DNA from 3 places in the Peribacillus sp. FSL R5-0717 genome. Region 1 is predicted to be linked to each of the others. Evidence: riboswitches for the same ligand, from Rfam matches in the RefSeq annotation. Region 1 holds a riboswitch; each other region holds the start of a gene.
The links. Region 1 has a riboswitch for cyclic di-AMP ahead of NYE65_RS09105 (TrkH family potassium uptake protein). Riboswitches for the same ligand answer to the same signal wherever they lie in the genome.
Positions count from the first base shown of each region.

Region 2: it holds a riboswitch for cyclic di-AMP, as region 1 does, so the genes downstream of both, NYE65_RS13955 (cation:dicarboxylate symporter family transporter) here and NYE65_RS09105 (TrkH family potassium uptake protein) in region 1, are expected to answer to the same signal.
Region 3: it holds a riboswitch for cyclic di-AMP, as region 1 does, so the genes downstream of both, NYE65_RS17115 (APC family permease) here and NYE65_RS09105 (TrkH family potassium uptake protein) in region 1, are expected to answer to the same signal.

Region 1 covers NZ_JBBOOF010000001.1:1,871,751-1,882,805, forward strand. The annotation lists gene NYE65_RS09080 (GntR family transcriptional regulator) at 1-189, opposite strand, end outside; gene NYE65_RS09085 (ABC transporter permease) at 1,215-2,231, opposite strand; gene NYE65_RS09090 (ABC transporter ATP-binding protein) at 2,228-2,953, opposite strand; gene NYE65_RS09095 (TetR/AcrR family transcriptional regulator) at 3,072-3,671, shown strand; gene NYE65_RS09100 (hypothetical protein) at 4,073-4,264, opposite strand; cyclic di-AMP (ydaO/yuaA leader) riboswitch at 4,594-4,736, shown strand; gene NYE65_RS09105 (TrkH family potassium uptake protein) at 4,910-6,247, shown strand; gene NYE65_RS09110 (potassium channel family protein) at 6,271-6,927, shown strand; gene NYE65_RS09115 (STAS domain-containing protein) at 7,046-7,879, opposite strand; gene NYE65_RS09120 (class I SAM-dependent methyltransferase) at 8,207-8,908, opposite strand; gene NYE65_RS09125 (class I SAM-dependent methyltransferase) at 9,252-9,872, opposite strand; gene NYE65_RS09130 (PadR family transcriptional regulator) at 10,140-10,418, shown strand; gene NYE65_RS09135 (pentapeptide repeat-containing protein) at 10,435-11,055, shown strand, end outside.
Region 2 covers NZ_JBBOOF010000001.1:2,839,649-2,850,703, forward strand. The annotation lists gene NYE65_RS13930 (efflux RND transporter permease subunit) at 1-3,073, opposite strand, end outside; gene NYE65_RS13935 (TetR/AcrR family transcriptional regulator) at 3,263-4,141, shown strand; gene NYE65_RS13940 (YegS/Rv2252/BmrU family lipid kinase) at 4,273-5,166, shown strand; gene NYE65_RS13945 (hypothetical protein) at 5,295-5,957, shown strand; gene NYE65_RS13950 (efflux RND transporter periplasmic adaptor subunit) at 5,972-7,231, shown strand; cyclic di-AMP (ydaO/yuaA leader) riboswitch at 7,431-7,578, shown strand; gene NYE65_RS13955 (cation:dicarboxylate symporter family transporter) at 7,751-9,010, shown strand; gene NYE65_RS13960 (hypothetical protein) at 9,080-9,241, opposite strand; gene NYE65_RS13965 (hypothetical protein) at 9,583-10,365, shown strand; gene NYE65_RS13970 (D-alanine--D-alanine ligase) at 10,930-11,055, shown strand, end outside.
Region 3 covers NZ_JBBOOF010000001.1:3,536,589-3,547,643, reverse strand. The annotation lists gene NYE65_RS17135 (bile acid:sodium symporter family protein) at 1-690, shown strand, start outside; gene NYE65_RS17130 (NADPH-dependent FMN reductase) at 798-1,343, shown strand; gene NYE65_RS17125 (SDR family oxidoreductase) at 1,422-2,207, opposite strand; gene NYE65_RS17120 (RhaT/GlcU family sugar-proton symporter) at 2,223-3,077, opposite strand; gene NYE65_RS17115 (APC family permease) at 3,565-5,391, opposite strand; cyclic di-AMP (ydaO/yuaA leader) riboswitch at 5,529-5,673, opposite strand; gene NYE65_RS17110 (GtrA family protein) at 6,026-6,481, opposite strand; gene NYE65_RS17105 (glycosyltransferase family 2 protein) at 6,441-7,463, opposite strand; gene NYE65_RS17100 (DUF6044 family protein) at 7,479-9,143, opposite strand; gene galU (UTP--glucose-1-phosphate uridylyltransferase GalU) at 9,312-10,172, shown strand; gene NYE65_RS17090 (hypothetical protein) at 10,428-10,568, shown strand; gene NYE65_RS17085 (cytochrome P450) at 10,761-11,055, shown strand, end outside.

The DNA.
Region 1 (11,055 bases):
GCTTCCTTGAACTTGATAGATATACCCCTGCTCAACCAATATGTTGATTGCTTTTCTAATGGTGTTCCTGCTGACATCGAACTTCTTAATCAACTCTTCTTCAGTGGGTAACTTAGTATTTAATGTATATTTTCCATCTAATATTTCTTTCTCCATTTGTTCTACGACCATTCTATACTTTACAACCATATTTCCATATACCTTCCTCTATACATAATGATTTAGAACAATAATTTAGACTGAATGATAGGTTTTCTTTACAATAGTTTATTTTATAACGATTGTAAAGAAACCTCTGTTACTTTCAGACTGCTGACAAATCCGCAGAGAAGCCTAAAGTTTTTTCGAGAAAACATTCCAGCTGATTTCAGAAATCCGCTCCCTTTCCGCCGACTGTCTGCCAAGCCTCCTCGGCTAAGCGCCTGTGGGGTCTCGGCTAGACAGAATTCGGCAGGAGTGTCGCATATTTCTTCCATCCAAAGAGGATTACAGGTAAAAAAAACTTAAAGGATAACCTAGTCTTAAACTTGGTTCGAAATAGACCAGCCTAAAGTTTTTTCGAGAAAACATTCCAGCTGATTTCAGAAATTCGCTCCCTTTCCGCCGACTGTCTGCCAAGCCTCCTCGGCGTAAGCGCCTGTGGGGTCTCGGCTAGACAGAATTCGGCAGGAGTGTCGCATATTTCTTCCATCCAAAGAGGATTACAGGTAAAAAAACTTAAAGGATAACCTAGTCTTAAACTTGGTTCGAAATAGACCAGCCTAAAGTTTTTTCGAGAAAACATTCCAGCTGATTTCAGAAATCCGCTCCCTTTCCGCCGACTGTCTGCCAAGCCTCCTCGGCGTAAGCGCCTGTGGGGTCTCGGCTAGACAGTATTTCGGCAGGAGTGTCGCATATTTCTTCCATCCAATGAGGATTATAGGTAAAAAAACTTAAAGGATAAACTAGTCTAAAACTTGGTTCGTAATGAAACCTGCCTGCAGTTTTTCTTTTAAAACACAAAGTTGATTTGAACATAAGGTATGAGACTCCTGCGGGGAAAGCGTGGTATGGGAGACCCCGCAGGCGCGCCGCGAATCAGATTATAACAATGAAAGGCTCATGGTCAAAAAGGTGTAAGTATCAAAATCCCTTTCAACTAAAAGTATGCAGTAAAAAAAGCCGGTTCCCCATGTTCCGGGAATCCTGCTTTTTTGTTTTTTGATAAGTTGATTTCATAGTGCACGGTATTTTTTTAAGCTAATGATATTGATGGTGATGAAAACGATGGCAAAGGCCAGGAGAATGAGCAGATCCAGTAAGACCTCATTGAACGTGAAACCTTTGTACATAATGCCATTCATGGCATCCGATGCGTAATAGAGAGGCATGACCTTGCCGATTTTTTGGAGCCAGTCTGACATGCCATCCAATGGGAAAATCCCTGTAAAGAAGACTTGCGGCACGATGACCAGCGGAATGAATTGTACCATTTGGAATTCGGATGTCGCGAAACTCGATAGTAATGTACCAAGGGATAATGCAACGAGCGCGACCAGTATATTCGTCAGTAAAACGAGCCAAATGGAGCCAACAAGGACGATATCCAATACATTGACAGCATAAAGCACGACAATTATGGTTTGAATTAGAGCAAATAAGCCATATCCGATCACATAGCCCGCTACGATTTCGTATCTTTTGATCGGGGTGGCAAGCAGCCGTTCCAACGTACCACTTGTACGCTCCTTCAAAAGCGCAATCCCCGCTATTAAAAATACAAAGAAGAAAACGAAAAAGCTGACGAGCATCGGACTGAATGTATCAAACCCCTTTGTGTTGGCGTCTCCGTAAACATATTTCTCCTCAATTGAAGGAGTGTTTTTTTCATTCCCTTGCAAGCCTTGCATCATTTGCATTTGAACGGCCTTTGCCCGGGTAGGTTCGTCGTTCAAAAGTGTGAGTTTCATTTTGCCATTTTCAACATGAAGCCAGCCATCCGCATCCTTTTCAATCATCTTTTCCTGTGAGAATTCCTCAGCAGCCGTCACTTGAAAATCCGCTTTTTTCAATGCTTTAACGATCGTTTCATCACTGCCTGTAACAACGATTTTCAAATCACTTGCCTCTGTATCGAAAATAAAATACATGAGCGTTAAAATGAGCAATGGAGCCAGGAAAAATAAAGCGAGCGTCCTTCGATCCCGGCGCATCTGCTGGGTAATACGAGTAACAAGAGAGGCAATTCTCATTTTATGCCGCCTCCAATCCTTAAAAAAACATCATCAAGCGTTTCCGCGGCAAATTGAGTTTTTAAAGCTTCAGGGGTTCCTGCCGCGATGATTTCACCTTCACGCAGCATCGCCAGTTTATCGCATCGTTCCGCTTCATCCATCACATGCGTCGTGATGATGATCGTCTTATCATCTTCATTCCTTAAACGCTCAAGTTCCTCCCAAATCGATTGTTTCAGCAAAGGGTCTATTCCTACTGTCGGTTCATCCAATATGAGAATCTCCGGATTTTGGATGAGTGCAACCGCAAGTGAAAGACGGCGTTTCATTCCCCCTGAATAATGGGCAACCCGAACGTTCAAATCATTCGTCAGCTGTACGATTTCAGCTGCATATTGAATGCGTTCCCTTCGTTCCTTTTTCGAAAAACGGTATAGCTTCGCAAAAAATTCGAGGTTTTCAGCTCCCGTCAATTCTGTATATAAAGCATCGGACTGTGCCATATAGCCGACATCCATTAACAGGGATTCATTTGGCACTTCATGATCCAGAACCGTGACTTTACCCGCATCGGGTTTAATTAATCCGACAATCATTTTAATCAAAGTCGTCTTTCCGCATCCGGATGGACCTAACAAACCAAAAATTCCGCTTTTTTCAATATTCAGGCTCATTGGCTGAATGACCTTCTTCTGCTGAAAACCCTTAGCAATTCCATCAATGGAAATCACATTTTTCATTGCACACACATCCTCCCTCTTTAATTAACACGGTGTTGAGTGTATCATCATTCTAAGGTAGCATTCGGTCTAATACAATCAACACATTTGGAAAAATGTTTAGTGAAGGAGACATTCCATGGCATCGATTCATGAGGATATGGTACAAAAGACGAAAAAGCAGATACAACATCATTTTATTGCACTTATTGAAGCAGAGGGGTTCTCACATGTATCCGTGAAGAAAATCGCAGAGCGTGCCAATATTAATCGGGGCACATTCTATTTGCACTACACAGATAAATATGAATTGATGGATCACTTACAGCAGGAATTGTTACATGAACTTCAAACCCGCATTACTGCCATTTTGCCTAAAGAGGCTTTTTTGGCTCTTAATCAACAGCAACTTTATCCGCCTTTCATAGCAATTTTTCAATTCATCAGTGAACATGCTCACGCATTAAGGGCCATTCTTGGTGATCAGGGCGACCCTTCTTTTGCGAAAAAAATAAAACGGGTTTTCGGTGAAGTACTGTTGGAGCGTTTGATCAGCCTGCATCCTGCAGCTAAAGATGAAGCATTCCGCATGTATATGCACGCCTTCCTGACATCGGCGATTTTAGGGGTGATTACTGAGTGGCTGGAGAACTGTGAAGAACAAACGGCGGAAGAAATGGCGAAAATCCATTTTCAAATCTTGAACTTCATCAGCCAATTGCGCACATTCATCCAATGAACGATTTTAGTTGGAGATACCTATTCCGCACAAAAGAATGGAAGGGTATTTCCAGGATACCAATGCATTTCTTAATGTCATCGCTTCTCCCCCTTTGATCGTACAATTTAAACCCCCGTCCCCAAGGAACGAGACCAATTTGCGACGCCCCCCATAAATACCCAACAATCCTCGGCTGTTCTAGGAAAGTGGTCATTTCATTTTACTTTTCTTTACGTCCACATTAAACATTACTAAATTTTAACATTATTGTTTCAAAACTGTAAATAACGCAAAAAAACTCATTAAATATAATGAGTTTAAAAGCAAAACAAGATATGGATTTTTCGCTCACCGTTCCTGGATAGAACACAGGGAATTACAATAATTGAATACCGCTATGAATGTTGGAATCAGTTGATTTACCTTGGGGAAAACAGTTTTAAAAACGGATTCTTTTTCTTATCCGTTATCCTTAATTCATTCATGATGATTTGATCCTCATGATCGGCTATCCATTTCCTTAGTGCATCTTTATCCTGGCATTGTGTTAAATATGTTTGGCCACCCTTGCCTGTAGCATTAATAACATATCTATTGAACGTCTTCTCCATAATTGCCCGCCTTTTTAATAAAATGTATTGAATTTAACTAATAATGTACTGCTTTTTCCTTTATCTTTTACAAAAGAAACATAATTTATCTATTACAAATTTCGAATGGCAATAGCATGTTCTGCTTGAAATTATTGAATAAAGTAGATCGATGCCGGTTATCTTAATTGGATTAATCGAACCTATCATAATGTGCTAACTAATATTTGTCAATACGTTTTCTGAATGTAAATAAAACGTAAATTTTCAGTTTTGTTAAAGAAATATTTTTTTACGATTTAGGGGTTTACAACTGCTAAATGATGGGAGTAGAATACGTTTATCAATTTAATGCATTTCGGCCAAAACTCATTATAAATGAGTACGGAGGACCCAATCATTTGGGGTTAATTCTGCCTTGCAGAAGGGATGAGATCAGCTCTTTCGCCATCCTACCCGTCAGCTAACTTCGTCGGCTAAAGCGAAGGAGGTCATAAGACCGCCTATTTCGGGAGCCTTTTTTGCACGCTTTTTGTGGCAATAAGCTATTCGATGTTTTCGCAGGTCTTTTTATTATGCCTTTTAAAAAGATTCGGAATGAGGATTGATGGTTAAGATATTCATACAGTTTTACACATTTCATTTTTATAGGCAGGGATGATCAATTTGATAAAAGCAAAAAATTTGTTAGATCCGCCAAAAATACTTGTACTTGGCTTTGCCATCCTGATACTTTTTGGGGCCTATTTATTGACCCTGCCGGTTTCCACAGAAGATGGCCATGGTCTTTCTTTTCTGGATGCTTTATTCACCTCGACTTCCGCTACATGTGTAACAGGACTGGTCGTTGTGGATACGGGATCGACCTTCACCACTTTTGGTGAGTTGGTCATCTTAACACTGATTCAGGTAGGCGGCCTAGGGTTCATGACATTTGCGACGTTTTTCTTTTTATTATTAGGCAAAAAGATTTCTTTAAAAGGCAGGTTAGTTCTGCAGGAGTCGTTAAATAATCTATCCATGGCGGGTGTAGTCAGATTAGTGAAATGGCTGTTAATTTTCACGGCCATCATTGAAGGCATGGGTGCCCTTATCTTATCGATTCGCTTTTCTTTTGACATGCCAACCGGCAAGGCGATCTATTACGGTGTTTTTCATTCCGTCTCGAATTTCAATAATGCCGGCTTTGATTTAATGGGGGAATTCAGGAGTTTGACCCCTTATGTATCGGATCCATTCGTAACCCTTACCGTTGCCTTCCTCATCACGTTTGGCGGGATAGGCTTTATCGTGATGAATGAACTATACGAATATCGGAATACACATCGTTTATCCGTACATACGAAGATCGTTCTGACGACTAGCGTGACCCTTACGATTGCCGGCGCGATTTTAATCTTTTTATTCGAGTACGGCAATGCCAAGACATTGCAGCCTTTATCTTTCATGGGTAAAATACTGTCTTCTTTATTTCAATCGGTATCACCACGGACGGCAGGCTCCAACACGCTGAATATCCCTGATTTAACTCAGCCTGCATTACTGCTCATCATTTTCTTGATGTTCGTTGGGGCATCACCCGGATCGACTGGCGGCGGGATTAAAACGACGACATTGGCGACGATTGCCGGAACGGTTTGGTCACAGATTAAAGGTAAGGGTGATGTGGTCTTGTTCCGACACCGCATCGTGAGTGAAACGATTTTTAAAGCATTATCCGTCACATTCATTGGTGTATTCGTGGTTTCCACCATCTCCATTCTGCTGACCATCACTGAAAGCGGATCTGACTTTTTGATGATTTTGTTTGAAGCCACTTCAGCTTTCGCCACCGTGGGACTTTCAATGGGTTTGACTCCGGAATTATCACCGGTTGGCCGGATGCTCATCATTTTCACGATGTTTGCAGGACGTGTTGGTCCTTTGACTTTTGCCTTTGCTATCGCCATGAGGCGCAAGCCAGATCCGTTCCGACGTCCAAAAGGGAAAATCATGATTGGTTAATAATGCATGAAGGAGCGTAAAAGATGGGAAAAAGACAATATGCCGTGATAGGTTTAGGCAGATTTGGAACCAGTGTGGCCCATAGATTATATACGGCAGGCCAAGAGGTTTTGGGTATTGATGTGAACGAGGAAAGAGTCGAGAATGCGGAACTGAACGTTACCCATGCAATCATGGCGGATACGACCGAAGAAGAGACATTGAAAGCAATCGGAATCCGTAATTTCGATTGTGTCATCGTAGCCATCGGAAATGACATGCAATCGAGCATTTTAACTACCTTGCTTTTAAAAGAGCTTGGGATCAAAAAGGTCATTGCCAAGGCACTTAATAAAAATCACGGTCAGGTGCTGACAAAAGTCGGTGCCGACTGGGTCATCTACCCTGAGAGGGATATGGGGGAAAGGGTCGCGAACCAGCTCCTTTCCCCTAACATGCTGAACTATATCGAGCTTTCTAAAGAATACACTATCGAGGAAATCATCCTCCCCATGAGCATGAAGGGAAAAAGCCTCAGGGAGCTTGATTTACGGGCAAAATATAATATCAGCGTCATTGCCATCGTGAGTAATGGAGAAATTATCATAGCACCGTCACCGGATCAGGATATCCATGAAAAAGATATGCTTTTAGTGGTTGGCAATAAAGAAGATCTAGCCGTCTTTGCCAATATTGAATAATCCGGCAGGTTCCGGCTTTTGCTCCTTTTGAAGGCTAATACATACGAGAAGACCGCCATATGGAGGTCTTCTCGATGAAATTTATAACGAACATGCCCGAGCCCAGGGTATGTATGTATTATTTTATCGTACTGATCGCTTGGGCAAGAGTGGACTTTATCGTCACTTTATCAAAAGGAAGTTGAAGCTTAACGGCAGTCATGGCTATTTCCGGCCGAAGTCCTGAAAGGGTTGTTTGAATTCCGATCAAATGCAAGGATTCAATCAATTGAGACAGCTGGTGTGCGGATCCGCTATCTATTGAATGAACGCCGGATAGGTCAATGAAAAGTCTGGTGACATTTTTTTCAGCGCACTTTTGTAAGGTGTTTTCAAGCAAGGACATGCCCCTCGTCGTGTCAATATCGCCTATCAGGGGAAGCAATGCCGTGTTATCTTTAAGGGAAATGATGGGTGTGCTCAATTCATCGATCGTTGCCTGTTGGGCTTTCATGATTTTATTGGCATACCTATGATTCGCTTCCGTAAACCTCTCCATCACTTCACTGAACACCTTCACCACTATCCGATACCAGGAGTTTATTTCCTCCTGTGTATATTGATCTCCATGCAATTTCACAAACCGGTCAATATAATCCAGGTATTGCTCTTGCGTTCGGAAAAACTCCCTCAATATAAAATAGATGGGTGTGTTTAAATGCTGCTCATCCTGACCGATCGCTTCAATCCAATCACCAAGCTGCTTAAAGAATTCCCTCTCCTCTGTATCAAAGACTTGAAAGAAACGTAAATGGAATTCATTATTTTGCTGCTTAAGTTTTTTAATCACTTTGGGATCGGTTGAGCTATATACACCCGTACTATCACTTTTATTCAAGGATGCGTACCAATCCTCAGTCAATTGTGCTGCCACACCCAATAAAAAGGCATATAATTCTTTATTTACGTGCATAAACTCCTCCTATTTAGTTTTTATAAAAAGCAATCGATAAATCTAATTTATCAACAAAGCAAGCATCGAAGACAACCTCTTCCATACTTAAAACCTTAAGCTCTCTGATTCCTGATGGCTCCCTCTTTCCATATACCTTCCCAGCTGTTTTTGAAACCATGTTTTAAAAAAAAAGATCAGCAAAAGCCTTCATCTATCATTCTGGTAAAAACCCGTTCCAAAACTTTATATTGTTGTTATAGTTTACCATTTTTATTTTTTGTTAACAATTTCCACGCAAAAAAGGACCTGATCCCAGATCCTTCGGTTTAAAACCATTTCTCCTTCTCATTTCATAAATAAAGCCGTCCATAAACCTTGCACCCCAAAGGTTTCATCCGATTGTTCCATTTTCCTCATTTTCCGTATTTCCACCACTTCGAATTCCTTGAAGATCATTCTGAGTTTTTCTTCAGTAAAACCTAAACCGCCTTTAAGGCTTCTTTGCCTATATACTTCCCAATCTGAAATATCGGAACCACCCAATATGCCGCCTTCGACAAAACAAGTGATCGAATACAACCCCTTAGGCCTTAACGCCTTTTTCACCATCTCCAAATAATTCATCCTTCGATGTGGAGCAATATGGTGAAAACAACCTGAATCATATACGAAGTCATATTGTCCTTTTGCAATATCCAAATCAAATATATTCCCTTGAATGAAGTTCACTTGGACATTTTTATCTCCTGCCCGTTCTTTTCCCCATTCAACGGCTTCCTTCGAAAGGTCCACCGCATCAACGGAACAGCCCTTTTGAGCAAGGTAAATGGCATTTCTTCCAGGTCCGCATCCAAGCTCAAGAACCTTCCCTGGCCCAATTAACCCACCATCAAAATATGAAACCAAATTCTCATCAGGGAAATTTTCGAAAAAGGGAACCCCTCTTGAGCGGTCTTCATAAAAACCATTCCAGAATCCAGTTGGTTCACGCAATAATGAGTCCAGCATGTTCAATAGATCTTCATAGGTTGTAATCGTCTCCGACAAAACCATCACCTCTTTCCTTGTATCCCACGATTTAATTATACTGATTTCGCCCGGTGCCTCTGTAACAGCCGCATAAAAAATTCGTTACATATGACGTTCAGACACCATTGGACCTTGTTGTTTATATAATGTTCACTGGAATTTAAAGGTATCAATGATGCATGTAAACTGCCTTCTGATGGTATGGATCCGTTCTTACTCAATAACCCGATGATCAGCTCATTAACCATGTTAGTGAAGACATGGGTTTTATACATGCATGTCAAATATTACATGCTCTTTACAGCGTATCCGGTTTAGCTTCAAAAAACAAAACTCAGCTCTATCTGGTATCCTGATGTCCTCATAACCGTTTACTGATGATTATCTTTCTATACATTCCATTCAGCATGATCGGCCGATCTTCTTCAATTTCCATAATATCCCCATGTCCACTGAACAGGTCTTCAAACCTCAAGCCAATATCCGTTCCTAAAAATCGAATGATTGGCCTCAGAAGCTTTTTGGGCACTGAAAGCCGTTCATCTTTAGAAATAAACTTATCGAATAGTATTATTTTCCCCTCGCCTTTTACAACCCTGATCATTTCCCGAAGACATTCATTGGCATCAGGTACGACGGAAAGAACCAAACTTCCCACCACATAGTCAAACGATTCATTAGTGAATTCCATATGCTGTGCATCCATCTCGAGGAAATTGATCGATGCATCATCAAATTTCCCCATCGCTTTTTTTAACATATCCGCTGACAGGTCTATTGCCGTTATCTCAAGGTCAAGGTTTTTGATCAACTCCAAATCGGCCCCCGTACCTACGCCCACAAACAGGACCTTTGCATGATCATGAAAATCCAGCTCTTCAAACATTCTTTTCCTGGCATCTAAAAAGAGATGAGAGTTGAAGATTTTGTCATAAACGGGCGACCAAAATTTATAAATCACTTTATTCCACGAATTATTCAACATGCCCACCCCCTTACATACTTCTTCCATGAAACATCATAAATCCCTTCAAAGCGGATGGAAAATTAGTACAATTAAAAAGTATGCGATGCAGTGATTCACGAAAATTGGCATGTTTCTTTTCATAAACCCTCCAAATCTGTAATATCCATAGTAACCAAACTACCTTGACTGTCATAGTAACATACTATAAGATATACCAAAGGAGGTGAGGATTTGGTTCAACGACAATTATCCTCTGACTTGCTTCGCGGACATGTAGATACGATGATTCTAAAACTCCTGCAAAGTGGCGATAAATATGGTTATGAAATCAGCAAACTGATATATACGAATTCCAATGAGCAATATGAAATTAAGGAAGCGACGATGTATTCCAGCCTAAAACGTCTGGAAAAGGATGGATGCATCATCTCTTATTGGGGAGATGCCACACAAGGCGGAAGAAGGAAATATTACAAAATCACCCCAATCGGGGAAAACACATATATCCAAAATAAAAATGACTGGGAGCAGGCCAAGCGAATACTTGAGCGCCTTCTCTAAGAAGGGAAGATGAAATGTGATTGAAAAACTGAATGCACATGCTCATAGCATTTTTGCTCCGTACAAAAGTGCAAAAACAGCAACGGAATTGGAAGAAGAACTGCTGCAAAACTTACTGGAAAAATACAATGACCATAGAAGGAATGGTGCCAGTGAACAGGAAGCATTTAAGCTGACTGTTGATTCGATTGGGGAGGTATCAGAGCTCATGGAATCCCTCAACCTACAATATAATGTGCTTGAGCAGGCGATAAACATGGACTATTCCAGGCATCGCTTGTTGGATTCCGACTTCCGCTCGGTTTCGGTCCATGATGGGAAGTTCAATTCCTGCGATTTAAGCCGTTCTGACTTCAGCCATTCCGACCTGACGAACAGCACATTTAAAAACAGTAACTTAGATCATTGCATCTTTGAAAACACCAATTTAACTGGCACCTTATTTAAAAGTGCCAATTTAAAAGGCGTAACTTTCAAGAACAGCATTTATAATAAAACCCATTTTAAAAGCTGTAATTTATCAGGACTTATATTCGATGGGGAAACTTTCAAACAAACCATTTTCGAAGGCTCTTCATTGAGAAAGGCATCATTCCGCGATACCACCCTCATCAATGTTCAATTTCGGATGTCCGAT
Region 2 (11,055 bases), 970 kb from region 1:
GCACTATTACAAGTGTTAGCAATGTAGAACTCACCAGTCCGCCGATAACGGTAATTCCCAAACCTTGTGATATTAATCCACTGCCTTCCGCACCGATTGCCAAAGGTATTAAAGCGCCGATTGTGGCAAGGGCAGTCATCAGGATAGGGCGTAGACGGGTGGATCCTGCCTCGAGTAAAGATTCCCGGGTAGATAGCCCGGATTCTTCATTCTTGATAACACGGTCCACTAATACGATGGCATTGGTCACGACGATACCTATAAGCATCAGGACACCCATCATTGCCGAAACGCTGATGGTCTCACCTGCAATGAATAGCCCTGCCAATGCCCCGATTACCGTAAATGGTAAGGAGAAGAGAATGGCTATTGGTGCTAAACCACCATGGAAAGTAACCACTAGGACAAAGTATACGATAGCAACTGCCGCTAACATAGCAATACCAAGTTGAGTGAATGATTCTTGGATATCTTCCGTCACTCCGCCGTAGTCTATAGAGATGCTTGCAGGAAGATCTAATTTATCAACTTCCTTCTGTACCTCAGCTGTCACTGCTGCCACATCATCCGATTTGATTGTTGCAGACACGTCGGCATAAATTTTTCCATCGCGGCGGCTGATTGTATCGGAAGCTTTGCCTTCTTCGATTTTAACAAGCTCTTTCAATGGGATTTCCATTCCCATTGGAGAAGAAATTTTCGTATTCTCTAGATCTTTTTTGTCTTCGAATGTCGTTTCTTTTGTCTCGACATATACTTTGACTTCTTCTCCATCTTTCTTAATGGTAGTTAAAGCATCATCCTTATTCGTATTGGCGATGGACATGCCAATTTGTGCAGCTGTCAGTCCAAGGTCGCTTAGCTTTTCTTGGTCTGCAACTAGAGTGTATTGCTCATAAGCATCTAAAAGACTTGTATCAACATCTTTTAAATCTTTATTTTTCTTCATGATATTTTGAATATCATCAATTACCGGTTCAATATCCTTTTGTGTATTTCCGTAAACAAACAGAGTGGTCTCGTTGCTTGATGTTGATGTGAAATCTTGTTGTTTCCATGTTCCAGGTGAATCAAGTTCAGTTAATTCTTTTATGACGGTTTCTTTTTTGTCCCCAAAATTTTCGGTGTCTTCGTCATAGAGTACATAGAAGAGAGCCGAGTTACTCGAGCCGCCCATCATGCCTCCGCCCATCATGCTTTCGCCAAGTGTGTATTGAACGGTCTTCACATCGTCTTTATCCATGAAGTATTTTTCCACTTTTTCTGTTTGCTTTTCAATATCCTCTTTTAACTCTCCAGGTGCGGGAGTGTAAGTGACGATGATCGTTTTTTCTTCATCTGCAGGCATGAAGCTTACACCGATGCTTGGGATTAGGAATAAACTGCCAACTAATAATACAATGGCTGTGCCGAAAGTGATTAGTTTATGGTTTAATGACCAATCCAGTGATTTTCGATAGAATGCTGATAGTTTGCTTGGTTTTTCTTCATGTGATTTTAATTCTTTTTTAGATAGTCCCTTTTTAAATAAAGAGTCTGCCATTGCCGGAACAAGTGTGATGGCGATTATTAATGAAGCGACTAATGCAAACACCATTGTTAAGGCGAATGGCGTGAATAGTTCCCCGACAGGCCCTGTAACGCTTGCTAAAGGCAGGTATACGGCTACAGTAACGATTGTCGATGAAAGGATGGGGATGAACATTTCCTTAGTGGCGGATCGTATTAATTCGCCGCCTTTTAATTGTTCGCCTTTTAAAGCCATTCTTCTATAAATATTTTCTATGACGACAATGGAGTCATCGACGACTCGGCCAATCGCAACGGTCATGGCCCCAAGTGTCATGACATTCAATGAAATATCCATTTGTTTAAGCACTAAAAGGGCTGCTAACAGGGATAATGGAATCGAAATGACGGAAATGAGAGTCGTTTTAAAGTTCCTAAGGAACAGCATGATAACAATGACGGCAAACAGACAGCCGAAGAGTGCCTTGCTGATCATGGTTTCAACGGAATCTTTAATCGGTTTAGCTTGATCGAGAGTAGTGTGTACACTTACCCCATTAAACTCTTCTTTGAAATTCGATGCTTCTTCATTTACTTCATCGACGATTGCAACTGTATCGGCATCAGGTGATCTTGTAACCTGGATTCCAATCGATTCGCTACCGTTTGTTCTTGAAATCGATTCAGCCTTACCGGTAATTTTAACATCGGCAATATCTGATAATTTCACATTTTGCAGTTGGGCAGGACCTGTTTCCATTTCAGGAGATAATTGATTGGTTTCCTGTCCAGTTTGTGCTGGCGCTCCTGTTTTCGGGCCGCCGGTTAAAGGTATCTTTATATTTTTCAGGTCCTTTAATGTGGAAATGTTTCCATCCACAACGATCGTTTTCTCTTTATCATCAAAGTTATATATGCCAAGTGGCATACTGACGTTTGCAGCCTGGATAACCTTCTTTACGGTTTCTTCATCGAGCCCGTATTGAGCCATCTTGTCCTGGTCAAATACAAGGCTTCCTTCATTTACTTGCTGTCCGGAAATGGATACGGATGTCACGCCGTCAATTCCTTCAAGTTTAGGCACTAACACTTCTTCGACATTTTTTGTAAGGGCTGGTAAATCAGAAGCCTTATCTGTTACACTGAGTGCGACGACAGGAAAAGCGTTTAATTCTAATTTAGATACGCTCGGGTCATCTACTCCCTCTGGCAGTTCCAATTTCTCTAAAGCTTCTTTCACTTCTTTTACTGCATCATCCATATCCGTATCATAATCATATTGTAATTGGATGGAAGAGGCATTGGCCATGGACGAAGAACTGACTAATTCGACTCCTGGCAAATTTGTTACTTTTAGCTCAATCTGGTCTGTGAGCTTATCTGCTACTTCTTCAGGTGCAGCTCCAGGATAAACAGTGGAGATGCTTATTAAAGGAGTGGAGATACTTGGTATGGTTTCTTGTTTCATGTTTAAACCGGAGTATAAACCAGCTGCAACGATGATGATGGTAAGCAACCAGATTGCCAATTTATTCTTTAATGAAAATTTAATTATTGAATTCAAGCTTGTACCCTCCATACATAAAATTGTGACCAGTCGGTCACAAACTCAAATATATAGTATATGGATTATGATTGCAATAGATAATATCCGTTAGTGCTAACGTTGTGATTTCAAGGGTTTTGGGATACAATTTGGAGGATGTGACCCGTTGGTCACCAGTGGACAATTTTAAGAGATAGGATGAATTTGATGAAAGAAAAAAATAAGATGATCATAGATAAGTCTGTGGAGCTTTTCGCGGAGAAAGGCTATCATGCAACTTCGGTTCAGGAAATTGTTGAAAAATGCGGGATAGCAAAAGGGTCCTTTTATAATTATTTTAAATCGAAGGAGGAATTACTAGTCTCCATTTTTAAATTTTATTATGAAGCGTTGACAGACTCATTACTTGATCTTGAACTCGATGCTTCATTGTCCAGTAAAGACAAATTCATGAGGCAGATCACTGTTCACATTGAGCATATGACGGGAAATACCAACTTGATTCAAATGATGATGCAGGAACAAATGGTTCATATCAGCAAGGAACTAGATGGATTTTTACATTATATCCATGAAGAGGGCTTGATTTGGTTCAAGCGTAAAATCATTGAGTTATACCCGGGACTTTCATCTGATCTTCTGCCCGATTGCACCATTATTTTAGATTCGCTTTTCAAAGGATATATCGGAATATTGATCAGGAAACAAAATGCTTTCGATGTAGAATTGTTACCTAGCTTCATATTGAACCGGATGGATTCCATTGTCACAAGTCTGGAGAACATGGAAGATCCATTATTGAAACAATTTCCCCTACCAGGTTGCTCGATGCGGGATATGAGCCCAAAAGAAGAAATCCATTCGATTATCGCCAGGATGCTGGAAGTGGAAACACGTAAAGAAGAGGGAATGGAAACAGGTAAAATTACGGAAGCTTTAAAGGCACTCCAAGAAGAATTTTCAAAGGTTAGGCCAAGCTCAATCATCTTGGAAAGTCTTTTGTTATTTTTGGAAAAAAATGAAAAAAGAAGCCCCTTGTGTTCAAAGCTTATCTTATTGATGAAGGATTATTTGCTGAATATATGAAGACTTTACTGAAAGGGGCGAAAGCCTCTTTTTCATTTAAATTTTTAATGAGATTTAAAAACGGAGATTTAGGAAAAAGTAAAAAGTGATGGGAAGAAGACAATTCTTTCAATAATATGGGGGCTGGAATCATGCGATGGAAAAAGGGAATGCTGATTTATAATAAAAATGCAGGGAATGATAAACTCAAAAGGAATCTAGGAGGGTGTCTTCCGGTATTAGCTCCACATATTGATGAGTTTCTCATTCTACAAACAAAGCAAAAAGGCGATGCATGCCGTTATTGTTTGGAATATGGTGAAGAAATGGATGTAGTTTTCGTATTGGGAGGAGATGGAACGGTACATGAGTGTGTAAATGGCCTTTCACCCCTTCAGAGGCGGCCGTTGTTTGGGATTTTACCTGGAGGGACTTGCAATGACTTCGCCAGGACATTAAAGATTCCTCAAAATGTTCGTCAAGCTGCGGAAGCATTAATAAACGGTAAGGTTCGTCCAATTGATATTGGTAAGTCCAATAATGATTATTTTTCCAATTTCTGGGGAGTTGGGCTTATTTCAGATGCTTCAAATAATATTGATGAGCAGGAAAAAAGCAGGTTCGGAAAGATAGGATATTTATTAAGCGCTGTAAGGATAATTGGTGAGAGTGCTCCCTTTCCTTATAAAGTGGAATATGATGGGGATTTCATTGAAGGGGAAGCAGTTATGGTTTTGGTCTTGAATGGTTGTTTTATCGGCACTAATTTATTGCCCTTTCCCATGATTAGACCAGACGAAGGGCTCTTTGGCGTTGCCATCTTGGAAAATGCAAGCCTTGGTGCATTTTTAGAAATAATAGCGATGAAACGTTCATGGACTCAAAATATGAGTTCTGACTCTGGGGTGACTTATTTACAAGCAGGTACCTTGACTATTGAATCCAAGAGGCCGCTTGATGTGGATATGGATGGAGAGAACTATAGGCAAACTCCTTCACGCATTAAAGTCCTTGCCCACCATTTGTCGGTATTAACACCAAATTAATGTGGGGATTCTATTTAAAGGGAAAGGCTTATGTGTTTTTTTTGTATATTCATTCCTTATTTCTGCAATTGTTCCCAAAATAGGATAAAATGTATGATGATATATCATTTTTTGCAGGAGGACCAATTATGGTGTACCAGGTCGGATTGTTAAAGGGCATTTTACAGCCTTATCGGAGTCGTTATCAGCTGCAAAATGCAGAGGCAGTCACAAAGCTTGGATTGAAATTAATATTTATATATTTTCTTAGTCTTATAGTATTCGCCGTTGGGGGATATTTTGGCATTGGTTCAGAATCATTTTCCAAAGAAATCACGAAGATGAGCGCCAATGAATTCGAAGCAGCAAAGTTGCTGATTTTGAGCGGCAATATAATAACAGGAATAATCCACCCTTCCATATACATATTTTTAGCAGCTCTATTCTTTTGGATCGTTACTGATATCCCCTATATAAAATTAGTTATCGTTCAAATGATTCTTTTTGGCCTGCAATTAGTGGAAAAAACATTATTGATTCCCTTATTCGTTTTAATGGATATAGGCAGCGATGCCAATCCTTTTTCATTGGGGATCATCAGTCAGTATTTTCTCAGAAGTGATTATTTCATTCACTTTTTCAGTGAAATTACCATTTTTCAATTTCTCATTATTGCTCTGCAATATTTTTATTTAAAGGAATTTACAGAACGTAATAATTATTTGGTCCTTTTAATGATTGTTCTATTCTATTTGGCCACATGGTTTGTTAAAGCCTTTTTAGGATACATCCAAGTAGGCGTATTTGTATAAAGCGGGTGAAATGAATGAGCGGTAACTGGAAAATAGCGGCGGTCTCCATTGCGTCGATAGTGTTAATAACCGTTAACTTATACCTTATTGAAAAAAAAGAAAGCAAAGTGGAGCGGACGGTTTTCGTTGAAAACTGGACTAAGGTAAAAAAAGATACAATTACGGATACTATTCAAACAAATGGGGTAATTAAACCAGTAGAAGAGTATGATATCTATTTTGATGCCAAGAAAAATGATTTTAAGAAATTCCTTGTAAAAGAAGGCGATTCGGTTACGGCTGGCTCCTCGTTGTTTGAGTATACGGCGACCGAACTTGATGCGCTTAAAGCGAGTTTGGAAGCGGAGAAAACGGCAGCTGAGGGGGAAATGGCAGGGATTGAGGAATACATAGGGAAGTTGAGGTCTTATCAGGGGAACGTGACCAGTGAACCTGAAGCGGCAATTGATGAATCGGTGGAAAAAAACTTGAATATTGATATAACGACAAGCTCTTCAGATCTTATTAAAAGTAACATTGAGCAAGAAATGTACAAGCAGGAACTAGAAAAAAACAGGTTGGATGAAAAAGTGAAAATGCTTGACGCTAAATTAAGTTCGATTGAGGAGCAGTCCAGTGCAATTGTGACGACGAGCGAGGCTGATGGTATCGTTAAAAATATCAATAAAAACCTTGATAATCCCATTATATCCATCGTTTCGACAAACATGGCAATTGAAGGGTATTTCTCCGGAGAGGAAATGAAAAAGGCTGAAGTGGGCATGACTATAAAAGCAAGTTCCTCTGATTCAAAAAAGGCATTGAAAGGGACGATAGGCCGTATCCATTCCTATCCCGCTGAAGAGCCATCATTAAAAAAAGATAACAGATTTCCATTTCAGGCTTTAATCGAACCGGAAGGCGAAGAAACGGAACCTCTGTTGGTGGGATCGAAAGTGAATCTTACTGTAATAACCAATGAGAAAGCCGGTGTACCCTCCATACCGATAGAGGCGGTACAATACCAAAAGCATCCTTATATTTACAAGTTGACGAATAAAGGCCATGTGGATAAACATTACATTACAAAAGGTCTTAAGGCTGAAGGGAAGCAGGAAATCATAAAGGGACCGTCTGTAGGTGACGTCATCCTCCTGATGCCGAATGTGGCAGTGAAGAACCATTCTTATTTTATTACCCCGATTCAATTTGAAAAAGTGAAAGCTGGAACTTATAAAAAATTCACCTCTAGGGAAAAAGTAAGATACCTGTTACTTGGCATTCTGGAAAAATAACCGCTTTTTTCACAAGAGAGGTGATGTCAAATTATTTATTAATTATATCAATATAACTTAAGTGATTAAAAATCGGGAAGCGTAATTATAGATAGAATAGCTATTAATACAGAATATTCAGACATATTCAAAGACCTTTTTCTAGAACGGATGCGAATAAATATTTACAGATTATCATTTTTAGTATAATATTTTATTATAAGTTAACTCGCTTAATCTTATTCCAAGAACGGGGGACCCATTTTTGTGGATTTTATCCGCTAGGGGTGAATTCAGAAATGAAAGGGCTTTTTGTGTTTCCAATCCTAACCCGACAGCTAACCTCGTCAGCGTCTTCAAGGGAACATGTGTGAATATTCACGCCTATAAGAAATCGACACATGAAGTGTCTTTTTTTTCGGCGTAAAGACAGAGTTTTTCAAAAAAAGAAAAATTACTTTCTTTTATTAGTATCTTGTTTCCCTTACCGAGACAAAAATGTTTTTGCATCAAAGACTTTATGGAAGGTGAGGAAAGTAAATGAAGAAATTCAAACTAAGTTTAGCTAGCCAAATTTTCATTGGTTTAATTCTAGGGATTATCGTTGGTGCCATTTTTTATGGTAATGAGTCGGCCCAAAACTTTTTACAGCCATTCGGAGACATTTTCCTACGAATGATTAAAATGATCGTAGTGCCGATCATCGTATCCAGCCTTATCGTTGCAGTTGCCGGTGTAGGTGACTTAAAAGCGGTAGGAAAACTAGGTGCTAAATCATTATCATACTTTGTTGTCGTAACTATGATAGCGATTGCTGTTGGTTTAATTTCAGCGAATATCATCCAGCCTGGTGCTGGTGTGAATATGAATAACCTGGAACAAACTGATATCTCCACATATGTTGATACAGCAGAAACTAAGCAGCATGAATCGTTCGTAGATACACTTGTACACATCGTGCCATCCAATCCAGTTAAAGCCATGGTAGAAGGCGATATGCTAGCGATCATTTTCTTCTCCGTGTTGTTTGGACTAAGTATTGCGGCCATCGGTGAAAAGGGTAAACCGGTATTCCGCTTCTTCCAAGGTGTAGCAGAAGGAATGTTCTACCTAACTAACATGGTCATGAAATTCGCTCCTATCGGTGTATTTGCACTAATCGGTGTGACTATCTCCAAGTTCGGCTTGGAATCTTTGATTCCGTTAGGAAAGTTAGCGCTTTCTGTTTACGGAACAATGATCTTCTTTGTAATTGTCATTCTGGGTCTTATTGCAAAGTTTGTAGGATTCAATATCTTTACTTTGATTAAACTTCTGAAAGAAGAATTGGTTCTTGCTTTCTCTACTGCAAGTTCAGAAGCGGTTCTTCCGAAAATCATGGAAAAAATGGAGAAAGCGGGATGTCCGAAACATATTGCTACATTTGTTATTCCGACTGGATACTCCTTTAACCTTGATGGTTCTACATTATACCAAGCGTTAGCAGCTATCTTCATCGCTCAAATGTATGGAATCGATTTAAGCGCGTATGAGCAAATTACGCTGATGCTAGTGTTGATGATCACTTCCAAGGGGATTGCGGGTGTACCAGGTGTATCTTTCGTAGTTCTTTTAGCGACATTGGGAACTGTCGGTATTCCTATTGAAGGTCTAGCATTTATTGCCGGTATCGACCGTATTCTTGATATGGGACGTACAGTGGTAAACGTTATCGGTAATTCACTTGCGGCAATCGTTATCTCTAAATGGGAAGGTCAATTCAACCCTCCTTCCAAAAAAGAACTAGAACAAGTTTCTTAATACAAAAAATCCAGAGTGAAATGTCACTCTGGATTTTTTTATTTATTTTTTGAATGAAATAGCGCTTTCTTATTTCTCGATGACTGTAAACTCTGCTTCCTTCAGATACTCAAGCACTTCAAGTTGAATTGTTTTATGGAGGAAACAACCTTCTTGACGTGTCTTCCCGGATGTCAAAATACCCCCAAATTCATAAAGCCTTTCATCTTGTTTACCCCAAAACCAAATCATTTCCTCTCGGCCCAGAAGGTCATGTGTTGTGAAATGAAACTACCTTCAGGCTTTAAAATACAGTTGATTTGTTTTCAAAGCTAATGTCGGTCATTTTGAGTTTGGGATACATAAGCAAATAGGGAAGCGGCCCTATGAAACGAGTTAATGAGTGATAAAACAATTTATGATCCATTCTTCAAATCCCTATATTTTTTCCTATTGGTTAATATGGACTTTGATTCATGTTATTTACCTGATACAGATGATGATGATTAATATTGGGGTTATATAACTTACGTGAAACTCCAAAAGTTTGATAAAATAACATTATTGATTGAGAGCTCGGAGGGGATCAGGTTATGAAGAATGAAAGTAATGATATCTTATACATGTATATGCAGGCTTCCGAACGGTTTGTCCTTTTTAATGGACTCAATTTTCGTGAATTCGTCAATTCGCTTCCGTATACATTGGATTCGATTTTATTATTGAAACATCAATTCGATGGTGGGGAATACAATTTGAATGTCCTGCTTGAGAGCGCTTCATCTGAAGCTATTGCGAAGCTCGTTAAAGAAAATGTCCGGGCATATGGAGATTTCTGTTGGATTGATTTTGAAGAAGCGGAAGGGCTGGATGAATTGGATGGAAGGGAAATAGCGGAACTATTATATTTAGGACACGCCAAAACCCATCTTGATCCCCCGTTTTTCCGTAAATTGAATAACCAATTTGTGTACCTGGCCCAGGATGATGGCTGGTTCAATAAAATTTATTTTCGTTCTCTTTCGACATATTATATGATGTTAGGAAGTCTGATTCCGCTAAAGCTGGAGCCGTTAAAAGTAGAGAGGACGTGGCTTGGAATCAGAAAGAAAAAAGAGCTGACGGCGATTCCTGCAGAAATCATCGTTTCCTTGGCTCATATTCTGGCAGAGGGGCTCGTTTTTTCCTTTCGGGATGTTAAGTATACTAGAACGAAAATTGAGATACCGGCATGGGTCGTAGGGGATTATTTAAACATGGATGAAATGCATGATTCCTTTTCGGATAGAGATAGTAAGGAGCCCGATGCATTTATTATCTTCAATCGAAAAGAGAAGATTTGGGAAAGTGTTATTAAAAATACACCATCCTCCTGATTTTATTTGAAGTCTTTGAACTTTTTAGGTGTAAGACTTACCGTCTCATGCATAAAAGATAAGAGAGGGAAACGTAGAGGTGTTCACAGGATATGGCAGTTTTATTCTGTGTTTTGCAAAATAGTAATCATTGTAAAAGCCACAATAATGGAAGTTTCGCTTTACCCCGCATTAACAGGCTGTAAGGAGGCCTGATGATAAATGTAATGAAAAAGAAATGTGGTGAGCCAACAGCCTGTAAATGCCCGATTGGCTCAACTAACCATCATTGGAAAAGCCACAATGATGGAAGTTTCGCTTTACCCCGCATTAACAGGCTGTAAGGAGGCCTGATGATAAATGTAATGAAAAAGAAATGTGGTGAGCCAACAGCCTGTAAATGCCCGATTGCGCCACACAGGATGTGCTAGCACAGGAGTTGCCACAGGATATGGCAGTTTTATTCTGTGTTTTGCAAAATAGTAATCATTGGAAAAGCCTCAATGATGGAAGTTTCGCTTTATCCGTTTTAGTGTAAAGTGATACAATGAACATGGTTAAAAGAATATTGGAGGGTAATAACTCATGAAAACTAAACTTGGTTTGCTTTATGGTGGAAAATCTGCGGAGCATGAGGTTTCTATGCAGACGGCTTTAGCGGTCATTAAAGCTCTCGATTTAGCAAAGTTTGATATATATCCGATTTACATA
Region 3 (11,055 bases), 1.7 Mb from region 1:
GGTGATGCTTTCACAATTACCGGCCTAGTCCTCGCTGTAGTGATTCCAACCGGTGTCACCAGTATGATCTGGGTATCCATTTATAAGGGTAATGCCATACTTGCCCTAACCATCATCTTAATCGACACCCTACTCTCGCCATTCATCGTCCCTTACAGCATTTCCTTTTTCGGAGGCGGTTCGATCGAAATGGATTTGGGGTCGATAGTGAAAGGATTAATCGGAATGGTCGTTCTGCCCTCCATGCTTGCCATGTTCTTGAATCAGGCTACAAAAGGAAAGATACAATATTCACTATCTCCCCGATTAGCTCCATTCTCCAAGATAAGCGTTGGAATCGTAGTCATATTGAACAGTTCAAAAATAGCGCCTTTCTTAACCCATTTCGATAAGAAAATAATGATCATGGCCTTTTTGGTTTTGTTCATAGCCGCTTCAGGTTATGCCCTTTCTTGGATGGTCGGTGCATGTTTAAGATGGGAAAAGGCGGATATCTTCACCTTGACATTTACAGGCGGTATGCGAAACATCAGTGCTGGAGCCGTTCTTGCAACCACTTATTTCCCTGCTGCCGTTGCGGTACCCGTTGTACTTGGCATGCTGTTTCAACAAATGCTTGCCTCCTTTTTTGGGTATGTCATGGAAAGACATTTTCATCGTGGTGTGATTGAAGGGCCATCCGCCGAATGATTATTTCCCAAGCATCCTTTTTCCCTTTCAATTACATTCCAATTATAATAGGTAAGTGGAACACATTTACATGATTATCCATTATAAAATCATTGGAGGTATTGGAGATGAAAGTTGTTGCCATAGTGGGAAGTATCCGTAAAGAGTCATACAACCTTAAGCTAGCCAAATATATTCAAACTAAATATAAAGATCGTTTTGATCTCGAAATCTTGAACATTCGGGATTTACCTTTTTATGATCAAGATATTGAAAATGATCCTCCATTGGTTGTAAAAGAATTTAAAAGCAAAGTGGCCGAAGCAGATGCAGTCTTGTGGGTAACACCTGAATACAACGGGACGATTCCAGGAGTATTGGGCAATGCAATTGATTGGTTATCACGTGTCGATAAAGTCTTGATCGGCAAACCATCATGGATCATGGGTGCGTCAATGGGGCAATTAGGGACGGTAAAAGCTCAATTGCATTTGCGTGAAATCTTATTCGCAATAGGCATCTCCTCCCCACTCCTTCCTGGGAATGAAGTATATGTTGGTGCAGTGCATGACAAAATCGATAACGAAGGCAGCCTTATACATGAGCCGACTGTCCAGTTTATCGATACGGTCGTCGATAATTTCATTAGCTGGTATAATCATCATACTCGTTAATGCTTTACACAAGAATCCCAGCAGGCCTGATCCTGCTGGGATTCTTGTGTAAAGCATATAAGAGGAATTAATCAAAACTCATCCTCTACCCGCTTGGAATGAAGGGTATTTTGTCATTCCTCCGTCAGCGAATAGAGTGATGCCCGTTACATAGCTGGACTCAGAAGATGCCAGCCATGCAGCAACCGCGGCAATTTCTTCAGGCTTTCCGATATACCCCATCGGAATCATGCTTTCAAGGTCCTTTTTCTTTTCGGGATCTTCAAGCTTGTCGGCATTTATTGGCGTGGCGATGGCTCCGGGACCAATGCTGTTCACGCGGATCCCTTTTGGTGCATATTCAAGAGCCAGGGTTTCCGTAAGCAGCTTCACCCCGCCCTTGCTAGCTGCATAGTGAACGAATAAAGGCCAGGGAATCATCTCATGTACACTGGACATGTTAATTACATTCCCTTTAATATCGTTCTCGACAAAATACTTGATAGCTTCGCGGCAGCCTAAGAAATTCCCCGTTAAGTTAGTATCGATTACCCTATTCCAGTCGCTTAACGGCATCTCGTGAGATGGAACCGGATTTTCAATCCCTGCATTATTGATGAATATATCGAGTTTCCCGAAATTCTTTATCGCTGATTGAACAAGGTTAATAACATCTTCTTCAACGGTGACATCGCCTTTTACTGCAATGGCTTCCCCGCCATTTGTTTTGATTTCTTCCATTACACTATCCGCTTCCTCTGATTTAGTGCGATAATTAACCACGACCTTTGCCTTTTCCTTAGCAAAGCGAATGGCCATCGCTTTTCCTAAACCAGTGGATGATCCGGTTATGACCACGACCTTACCTTCTAAATCTGTATACATGTAATCACCCTCCAATTAACTTTTTGCCAATCCCAGCATAATCCCAGCTATGATGATCAAGATAATCCCAATTACGATTCCAATTAGTTGGCGCTTCGTTTTCTTTTCACGTAAAATGAAGATCCCCCCAAGAGTTGAGATGACTATGCCCATCTGCGAAAGTGAAAAACTAGTGGCCACTCCCACACGTGGCTGGGAAATGAATAAAAACATGTTCCCTGCAGCCCATATCAATCCCGGAATGATATTGCGAATCGTATATTTGTTAAACGGTTTATGCTTAAAAGTCAATAACAGGCCGCCTATCACCATCCCGATCGCTTGAGGGAACAACGCTGACCACCCATCAACATCAAAAAGACGGGCCACGACCACATAAACCAAATAACCGAATGTCGAGATGAGGAGAATAACAATTCCTTTCTTCAAGTTTCCCGACTTGCCCTCTTTCGATTCTTTATCTTCCAAGGAGGTCAAGACGATTCCTATAATAATGAAGACTAAAGCCAAAACGCCTAAAATAATCGATTTCATTGTAGACCATTCGTTAAAAACTATGACCCCGAATAAAGTGGTTGAAATGAGCTGCAATCCTGTTGATATTGGCATGGTTTTGGAAACTCCCATTAAATCAATGCTCTTAAGCTGATTAGCTTGTCCAACAGCCCAAAACAATCCAGATACGACTCCGACTCCAAACACCAGGAGTGACAATTTAATATCTGCGAAAATATAAACACCAATTGAAAAAATCAAGGCGCCAATCGTTGTACCTAGTGTTTGACTATAGGGTCCACCCCCGAGTTTCACATTAAATAAAACGATGCTTCCCCAGAATAATGCCGGCAAGAGAGCTAATAGTATATCCATCTTCAACCCCCATATATGTAAGTACAAAACTAAGCAGGAAATTTCATTTTGTCTTCTTAATATGTTCGCATTATTTGAATTGACCCTTGGTAATTTTATGAAGTGTTTCCCTTAAAAATTGTTCAACACAAAAGGGCTGCAGACGCAGCCCTTTTTAATGATACTGATTGATGCTATCCACCGTTGATGATGTCGCATGTCCATTTCCGAATCATCAGCGACTTTGAAATAATAACTTTCCCAAACAGCAGTCAATCGGATAATGATGATGGAGAAGGTTTTATATTAACATTAATTAAAGCTTTAAAAGAGGAAGTATCCCCACATCTTACTGCAAATCCTTTTTATTGTCGGGCTTCATAGTTACTGTGAGTAATGAATGTTCATACTCAAATATCGGCAGCGTAAGTTATTGCTGAATTTTTTATAAAGATTAGAAAAAAAGCAAACCTTATGTAGGTCTGCTTCTTTTCTTAGATAATGGAACTTACTTCTTCAAATGATAGGGCACTGTCGCAACAACCACATTTCTTCTATAAAGCAAGTAGGCCTTAATCAGTAAACTTGATTGGTTATGAAGAATATTGTGCCAGCCTTTCTTCGGAATAAATTGGGGGATTATTACCGTAACTTTATAGTTGGATTCCCTCGCTTTATGTTCAACTGTATCTACAAATTTAGTTAATGGCTGAATGATACTTCTGTAATAAGAATTCAGTGTAACTAGCCTTACATCTGGTTGCCACTTCTTCCATTTTTCTTCGAATTTCTTTTCATCTTCTCTTTCAAAAGCGACATAAACGGCAATGACCTGATGTGCAGATAGAGATTTTGCATAATTTAAAGAGTTCTCAACCACATGAGTTATACCGGCCACAGGTACGATAATGATATTTCCTTCAATTGGCAAGATCGGCTCACAAGTTGTAATCCTTAATTGGTCACCAACTGCTTCATAATGCTTTCTGATTCGATGAAAAATTAACAGGATAATAGGTATAAAAATCAAAACAGGCCAAACCTGAGTAAACTTGGTCAAGAAGAATATCATCGTGACGATAAAGCTAATAATGGCACCAATTGAATTAATGGTTAATTTCAACATCCAGCCTTTTGGCTTTTCGCGAATCCATTTAACAATCATCCCGGTCTGGGACAGAGTAAATGGAATGAATACCCCTACGGCATAAAGCGGAATGAGATTTTCTGTATGTCCTTCAAATGAGACTATCAAGATGATGGATGCAAGTCCCAGTATGATTATTCCATTGGAATATCCTAATCGGTCCCCTCTAATTGTAAACGCCCTTGGTATGAATTTATCTTTTGCAAGATTCACCGCAAGCAAGGGGAAAGCGGAATAGCCAGTATTGGCAGCAAGTATCAAGATCAATGCAGTCGTACCTTGAATGAAGAAATACATGAAATTCCGGCCAAAGATCTCTTCAGCAATCTGCGAGACGACCGTTACCTCTGCGCTAGGAACAATGCTTAAATAGTAGGCTAAGAATACGATTCCCGTAAATAATACTGCCAGTAAGGAACCCATAGCTATTAAAGTTTTTGCAGCATTATTCGGTGCTGGATCTTTAAAGTTCGGGATTGCATTGGAAATCGCTTCGACTCCTGTCAATGCGGAGCTTCCTGATGCAAATGCTCTTAGCAGTATAAATAAGCTGATGCCGGCTACCGGAGTCCCGATTGACGCATGCAATTCCGGTGAGACTCCTCCCGTCAGGATCTTGTAAATTCCAACCCCAATCAAGATGAACAGGGCTAAAACGAATAGATACACCGGATAGGCCAAAACAGAGGCCGACTCCGTAACCCCCCGCAGGTTCAGGATTGTAAGCAGAATGACGAAAATGATGGCTATGCCTACATTATATGAATGAAGGCTGGGAAAAGCGGATGTGATGGCATCCGTACCTGCAGAAACACTTACAGCCACAGTTAATATATAATCGACCAATAAGGATCCTCCAGCTATCAGCCCTGGATTGACTCCTAAATTGTTTTTTGAAACCACATAGGCTCCCCCGCCATGAGGATAAGCAAAAATGATTTGTCTATAGGACAAGATCAATGCAGCCAACAGTAACAATACTCCGATGGCGATGGGTATGGAATACCAGAATGCCGCAGCACCGACCGTGATCAGAACGATCAATATTTGCTCCGGCCCATAAGCAACCGAAGACAAAGCATCAGAAGATAATATCGCCAACGCCTTTGTTTTGTTAAGCTTTTGTTCACCAAGTGCATTTGATTTTAAAGGTCTCCCAATCAAGAACCTCTTTATAGAAGATAACATCAAGTATTCACCACCATATTAAATTTATAAGTTTATGTTACCCAGCTGTAGCAAAAAACAAGACAAACAGAAAAATGCCTACAAGTCATAGCTAAATAGACCTGTAGACATCAATTTTTTTGTCTAACAAGCTCCACCTTCCTTCTCATATAACGCTTACGAGGTTAGCTGTCGGATTCGGACCTAAGAGTAGCCCTACCTTGAAAGGATTCACCCCTTGGATTGTAGTAACAATCCCAATACCGGGTCCCCCGCACCATAAGGTTTAAGCGATTTAGAAATATGAAACTGTTGATTATCATACTCCCGTGAAAAGGAAAAGTAAATGAAAATTTTGCACAGAAATATAATTATTTTTTGTATGCGAGGTTTAATTCTTGACTTATTTAACAAAAGTCATGCAAACACATGATTCGATGGTAGGAAAGGAGGAAAGTAAACGTCTGAAAGGAAGATATTCAAGAAGACAATGAACAAAAGATAGATTCCCCAAAAGGAAAAATGAAGTAACGTGATGGATCAAGTAAAACAGATCTGCCCCAGCTTGGATAGTCATTAAATCAGAATTTTCGCTTTCCGATTCCATTTTTTATTCCCGTCCATTCGGGGGCATTATTCCACTGATCTACGCTATTTAGTTCCTTCCTTCTTGAATTGGCCTCAAATTGCTTTTTTTAAAGACAAAGTATTTCTGGCCAAGATAGTTAAGCACTGTATAAAAGATTGTTCCTATCAGAACAGCCAAATTTTGTTGTATGGATAAATGAACGGTTCCTTCCAGTGATTCTGCAATGGCTTGGCCTATAGAATAAGCGGCGGAATAACAAATCAGGATGACGCAAAAGAAACGGGCAACTCCTCGCCGCCATTCTATATCGCTTTTAAAGGTAAAAGTCCTGTTCAAAAGAAAACTCGTTACAGCTCCCGTACCATTGCCGATAAAGGTGGAGATCCAGTAAGATAATTCAAGAGCATTCATGAGAAAAAGCATGATGGAAAGTCCAACCGCTGTATTGACTATTCCAACCAATAAAAAGCGGATAAAGGAGTTAGTTTGTTTTAGATAGTTTTTCAATACTGTTCCGTTCATTTTCTAATTGCTCCCGTTTTTTAAAATCGAGCGGATTAAATAGATCAAGATCAACAATATATTTAGGCCGGCGTTTGGATTCATTATAGATTTTTCCGATATACTCCCCAATCAACCCGACAGCAATCAACTGTAGTCCACCGATCAACCATATGGAGGTGATCAATGAGGTCCAGCCAGTTTCGGTCTGCCCATAAAATTTCAACCATAAAAAGTAAGACCCAAAGAGTAAGCTAATGAAAAAGGAAAGACATCCTAGCCATAATACAAGCCGGATCGGTGTAACTGAAAAGGAAGTAATGCCATCAAGTGCAAAAGCAACCATCTTCTTAAATGGATATTTCGTTTCCCCGGCCAATCTTTCTTTACGGTCATAATAAACAGAGTCCGTCTTAAACCCAATGAGCGGTACAATCCCCCGTAAAAAAAGATTCGTTTCATCAAAGCGTTCCAACTCCATGATCGCCCTTTTGCTCATTAGCCGGAAATCGGCATGATTATAGACAAGGTTAACCCCCATCTTGTTCATTAATTTATAAAAGCCTGTTGCAGATGTTCGTTTAAAGAATGAATCAAGGTCCCTTTTCTGGCGGACACCATATACGATTTCACATCCTTCATTGAATTTACGAATGAATTCCGGGATGACTTGAATATCATCCTGTAAATCTGCATCAATGGAAATCACACAATCTGAGGCTTCCTTGGCTGTAAACAACCCAGCCAGAAGTGCATTTTGATGTCCAGCATTCCGGGAAAGCTTTAGCCCGCGAACATATTCATTATTAATCGTTTCTTTGTAAATGATCCTCCAAGTTTGATCCTTGCTCCCATCATCGACAAACAAAATTTTACTTTGACCGGAAACAACGTTTTCATCGACCAACCCCCTCATCAATCCACAAAGCTGGGAAATCGTTTCCTGCAAAACGCTTTCTTCGTTATAACAAGGTACAACAATCGTTACAATCGGTGAATTCATTCTATTCCCCCCTTTTCACATGACTCTGTATAAATGGATTTTCCATACGCTTCCTTTTTTCGTGAAAACCCTATCCAGCACCAATCCGTTTTCCTTCGCGTTGTTGATTGGGATGGCAGAAAATATATACGTACCGCCTAATCCTTTAAACGCATCCATGTTGAGGTCCAAATTTTCCAGCTCTTTCTTCGAGCCTTTCTTGAACATATAATGCTTCCCAAGCTCATCGGTAAATAGGTAACAACGTCCTCCCCATTCATCAAAATAGATTCTGATGTTTTTATTCTTAGCCAATTCGTTATCAATTATTTGACGAAATTGATGTTTGTAAGAAAGCGGATAAAAATTGTTATAGCTATCGAGCGTGTAAAATCCATTATATTGAGCGATTGCGGGATGCAGCCCAATGCTGGCAACACGATATTCTTCTTGTGGACGGTCAATATGATCTTTTATTTCCTGAAAAAGGCTTTCTGAATAGAACTCTTTAAAAGTTGGCTTTTTATTGTGGCTGATTTCCTCATTGAAACCGATTAAAATCAGTATTTGAACGGCGATGAAAATAGAAAGGGTTTTCTTAGCATAGTCGCTGTATTCCCAAATGATTTTTATTGCAAGGGCAAACCCCAAGTAAATGATCATCGGCCTTAAAAAGTGAAATCTGGCAAAGTTAAAAGTATCCAGAGTGTGAAACCTTTCCGTTAAAGGAAGCCAGCCTTTATAAAACCAAAATGCGTACCACGCTGAGAGCATAACATTCAAGCCGAATAAAAAAACATATACCTTTTCCTGTCTCCACAATTTTTTTGTCAGAATAATATAAAGGGCAAAGACTGTAACCGGCAGAATGATAAGCGCATGTACAGTCATGACATGCGTATGTCCAAGAACGAAATTTTTGAAAGTAAGCTTAATGACCCAATCGAGCGGCAGCCTTGCGTGAAAATATTCATCTCTGCTGTTTGGCTCCGAATCAAAAATGAATGAAGCGACCAAACGATACTCCACCAAACCAAAAATGACGGTCATATAAACGATCGAAAGAAGAAACGTTATATTCCATCCTTTTCCCCTGATTACATCCGTTAGCCAAAGAAAGCCCATTGCAACAAGAAAAAAGAAAAAGCCAAGCACGATGCTTGAATAAAGCGGTAAAAGTGTAAGGACCAAATAATTCTTCCAAGAATGATCCTTGCTGCGGATATTCAAAAAAGCCCAAAGGGCTAAAGGCATCCCAAGTGTACTGAGCATTCCCGATGGCCAAAATGGGGTAAGGGCAAAAGCTAAGGATGTTCCAACCCTAATCCAACCTGATTGTCTTCCTGTAACCAAATGTTCCTTCAATAAGATATACATACCAAAGAATGCAATAAACCTTGTTAATGCCTGGCTTATTGCATAAGCAACCATTGTCGGAAAAAGAGCATGAAGCCACACGATAATACTGAACTCACTGCCAAAAGCATTACGGGGCAGCCCATTCATAATCTGCGGAATTCTGGCGTCAATTGCACCGAATAACTCACCGCTTTCTGAAAGGACTTTATACCAGGCAAGGTTGGAATCCAAATTATCATGTACGCGAATATGCGCATTTTCTCCAAGGATGATTAAGGGGGAAAGATATAAAACAATGATGAGTAAGGCAAAAAGGATTTGTTTTCTCTCTTGATTTTCAATTGGCAAAATATCCACCTCTTGATTAAATTCATATATCCATAATATTTGGCTTCGAAGGTAAATCTATTCTTTTTAAGGGATTTATTTTAACCTATTTTGATATAGGTCAACCAATGACCACATAAAATGCAATAAGCATATAAAAGAACCTTAAAAAGGGGCTGGGCTATGATAAGGAAAGCGGTGATTCCAGCAGCCGGTTTAGGAACACGATTTTTGCCTGCTACGAAAGCTCAACCAAAGGAAATGCTGCCGATTGTCGATAAGCCGACCATTCAATATATTATCGAAGAAGCGGTACAATCAGGGATTACGGATATTATCATCGTTACGGGTAAAAACAAACGTGCCATCGAAGATCATTTCGATAAGTCGATTGAGCTTGAAATGCTTCTGCAAATGAAAGGTCAAAATGATCTGCTTAAGATCGTGGAGAACATTTCCAACATGGTCGATATCCACTATGTAAGGCAAAAGGAACCTTTAGGTCTGGGTCATGCAGTTTTATGTGCCAAAACTTTTATCGGAGACGAACCTTTTGCCGTCCTGTTAGGGGATGATATCGTGGATAGCCAGGTTCCAGCCTTGAAGCAGTTAATGGAACGGTATAACAAGGTTCGAGCGAGCATTATCGGATGTAAGGAAGTGTCACCAGCCGATGTCTCCAAGTATGGGATCGTAAACTTCCAAGAACGATATGAGGATTTATTTCTGGTAAGAAACTTAGTGGAAAAGCCAAAAGTGGAGGATGCACCATCAACACAGGCGATAATTGGCCGATATATTTTATCACCTGCGATTTTTGAAACCCTTGAAAACGTACAGCCTGATCGTAAGGGGGAGATCCAGCTTACCGAAGCTTTAGACCTTTTGTTAGAAAGGGAACCATTATATTCGTATATCATCGAGGGAAATCGTTATGACGTCGGCGATAAATTCGGCTTCCTTCAAGCTTCAATAGATTTCGCCATGAAACGACCTGAACTTCGTGATCAGCTAATAAAATATTTAAGGCAGTTGTTTCCTTAATGAAGTTAATATAGACCATGCCCAATTACCAAAAAGAGGTGATTGGGCCATTTCCACATCGGATTGACCCCTTTGGTTGTAAAATGATCCACTTACCATAATCCTCTAAGTAAAATATAACTGTTTATGCTTCCATAAAATGTTACAGCAGAAAAAGTGGAACAGAGAAAGAATAGTTTTCTATAAGTGAGGTTATGTTGATAACATATCCTTCATGATTGTTCCAAACACACGATATCCAGAAAGGATTGTCACATGCACAATAAAGCAAATAATCCAATAATATCTGATGAATTTTTAGAAAAAGTGGTTAAGGAAATCAATGCACAATTTGGCGGGCCCATCAATGAAAAAAATGATCGTTTCCAACATGGGGGCGATGATGAAAGAAGTTGAATTGAATCCCCCATCATTAATCTAAAGCTCTCATGAAAAACCCTGGCTATATTCATCCAGGGTTTTTTCGCTGTAACTTTATTTCTTCAATAGAATTATCAGCCCTTTCTTTAATGACTTGTCCAAACCAATTTAGCTTATCCTCATACAATGATTACATGTAAGTATTTTAAAGAAAGGGGAAAAACTTCATTGAGCCACGCTGATGATGTCTTCCGCACTTCTCAAATGGTTCCAAAAGGAAGGCTGGTTTCCGGACATACAAAAGAGTTCCAAACAGATCCCATTGGGTTCCTGACCCGATTGTCCAAGGAATATGGGGAAGTCGCTAAATTCCGTTTAGGACCATTCCAAACTGTTTATCACGTTTTAAATCCTGATTTAATCAAACAAATACTTGTAACAAAACAACAATCTTTCGTCAAATCCAAGGACTTCAATCTATTAAAACCGCTTATCGGTGAAGGTCTGCTTACAAGCGAAAAAG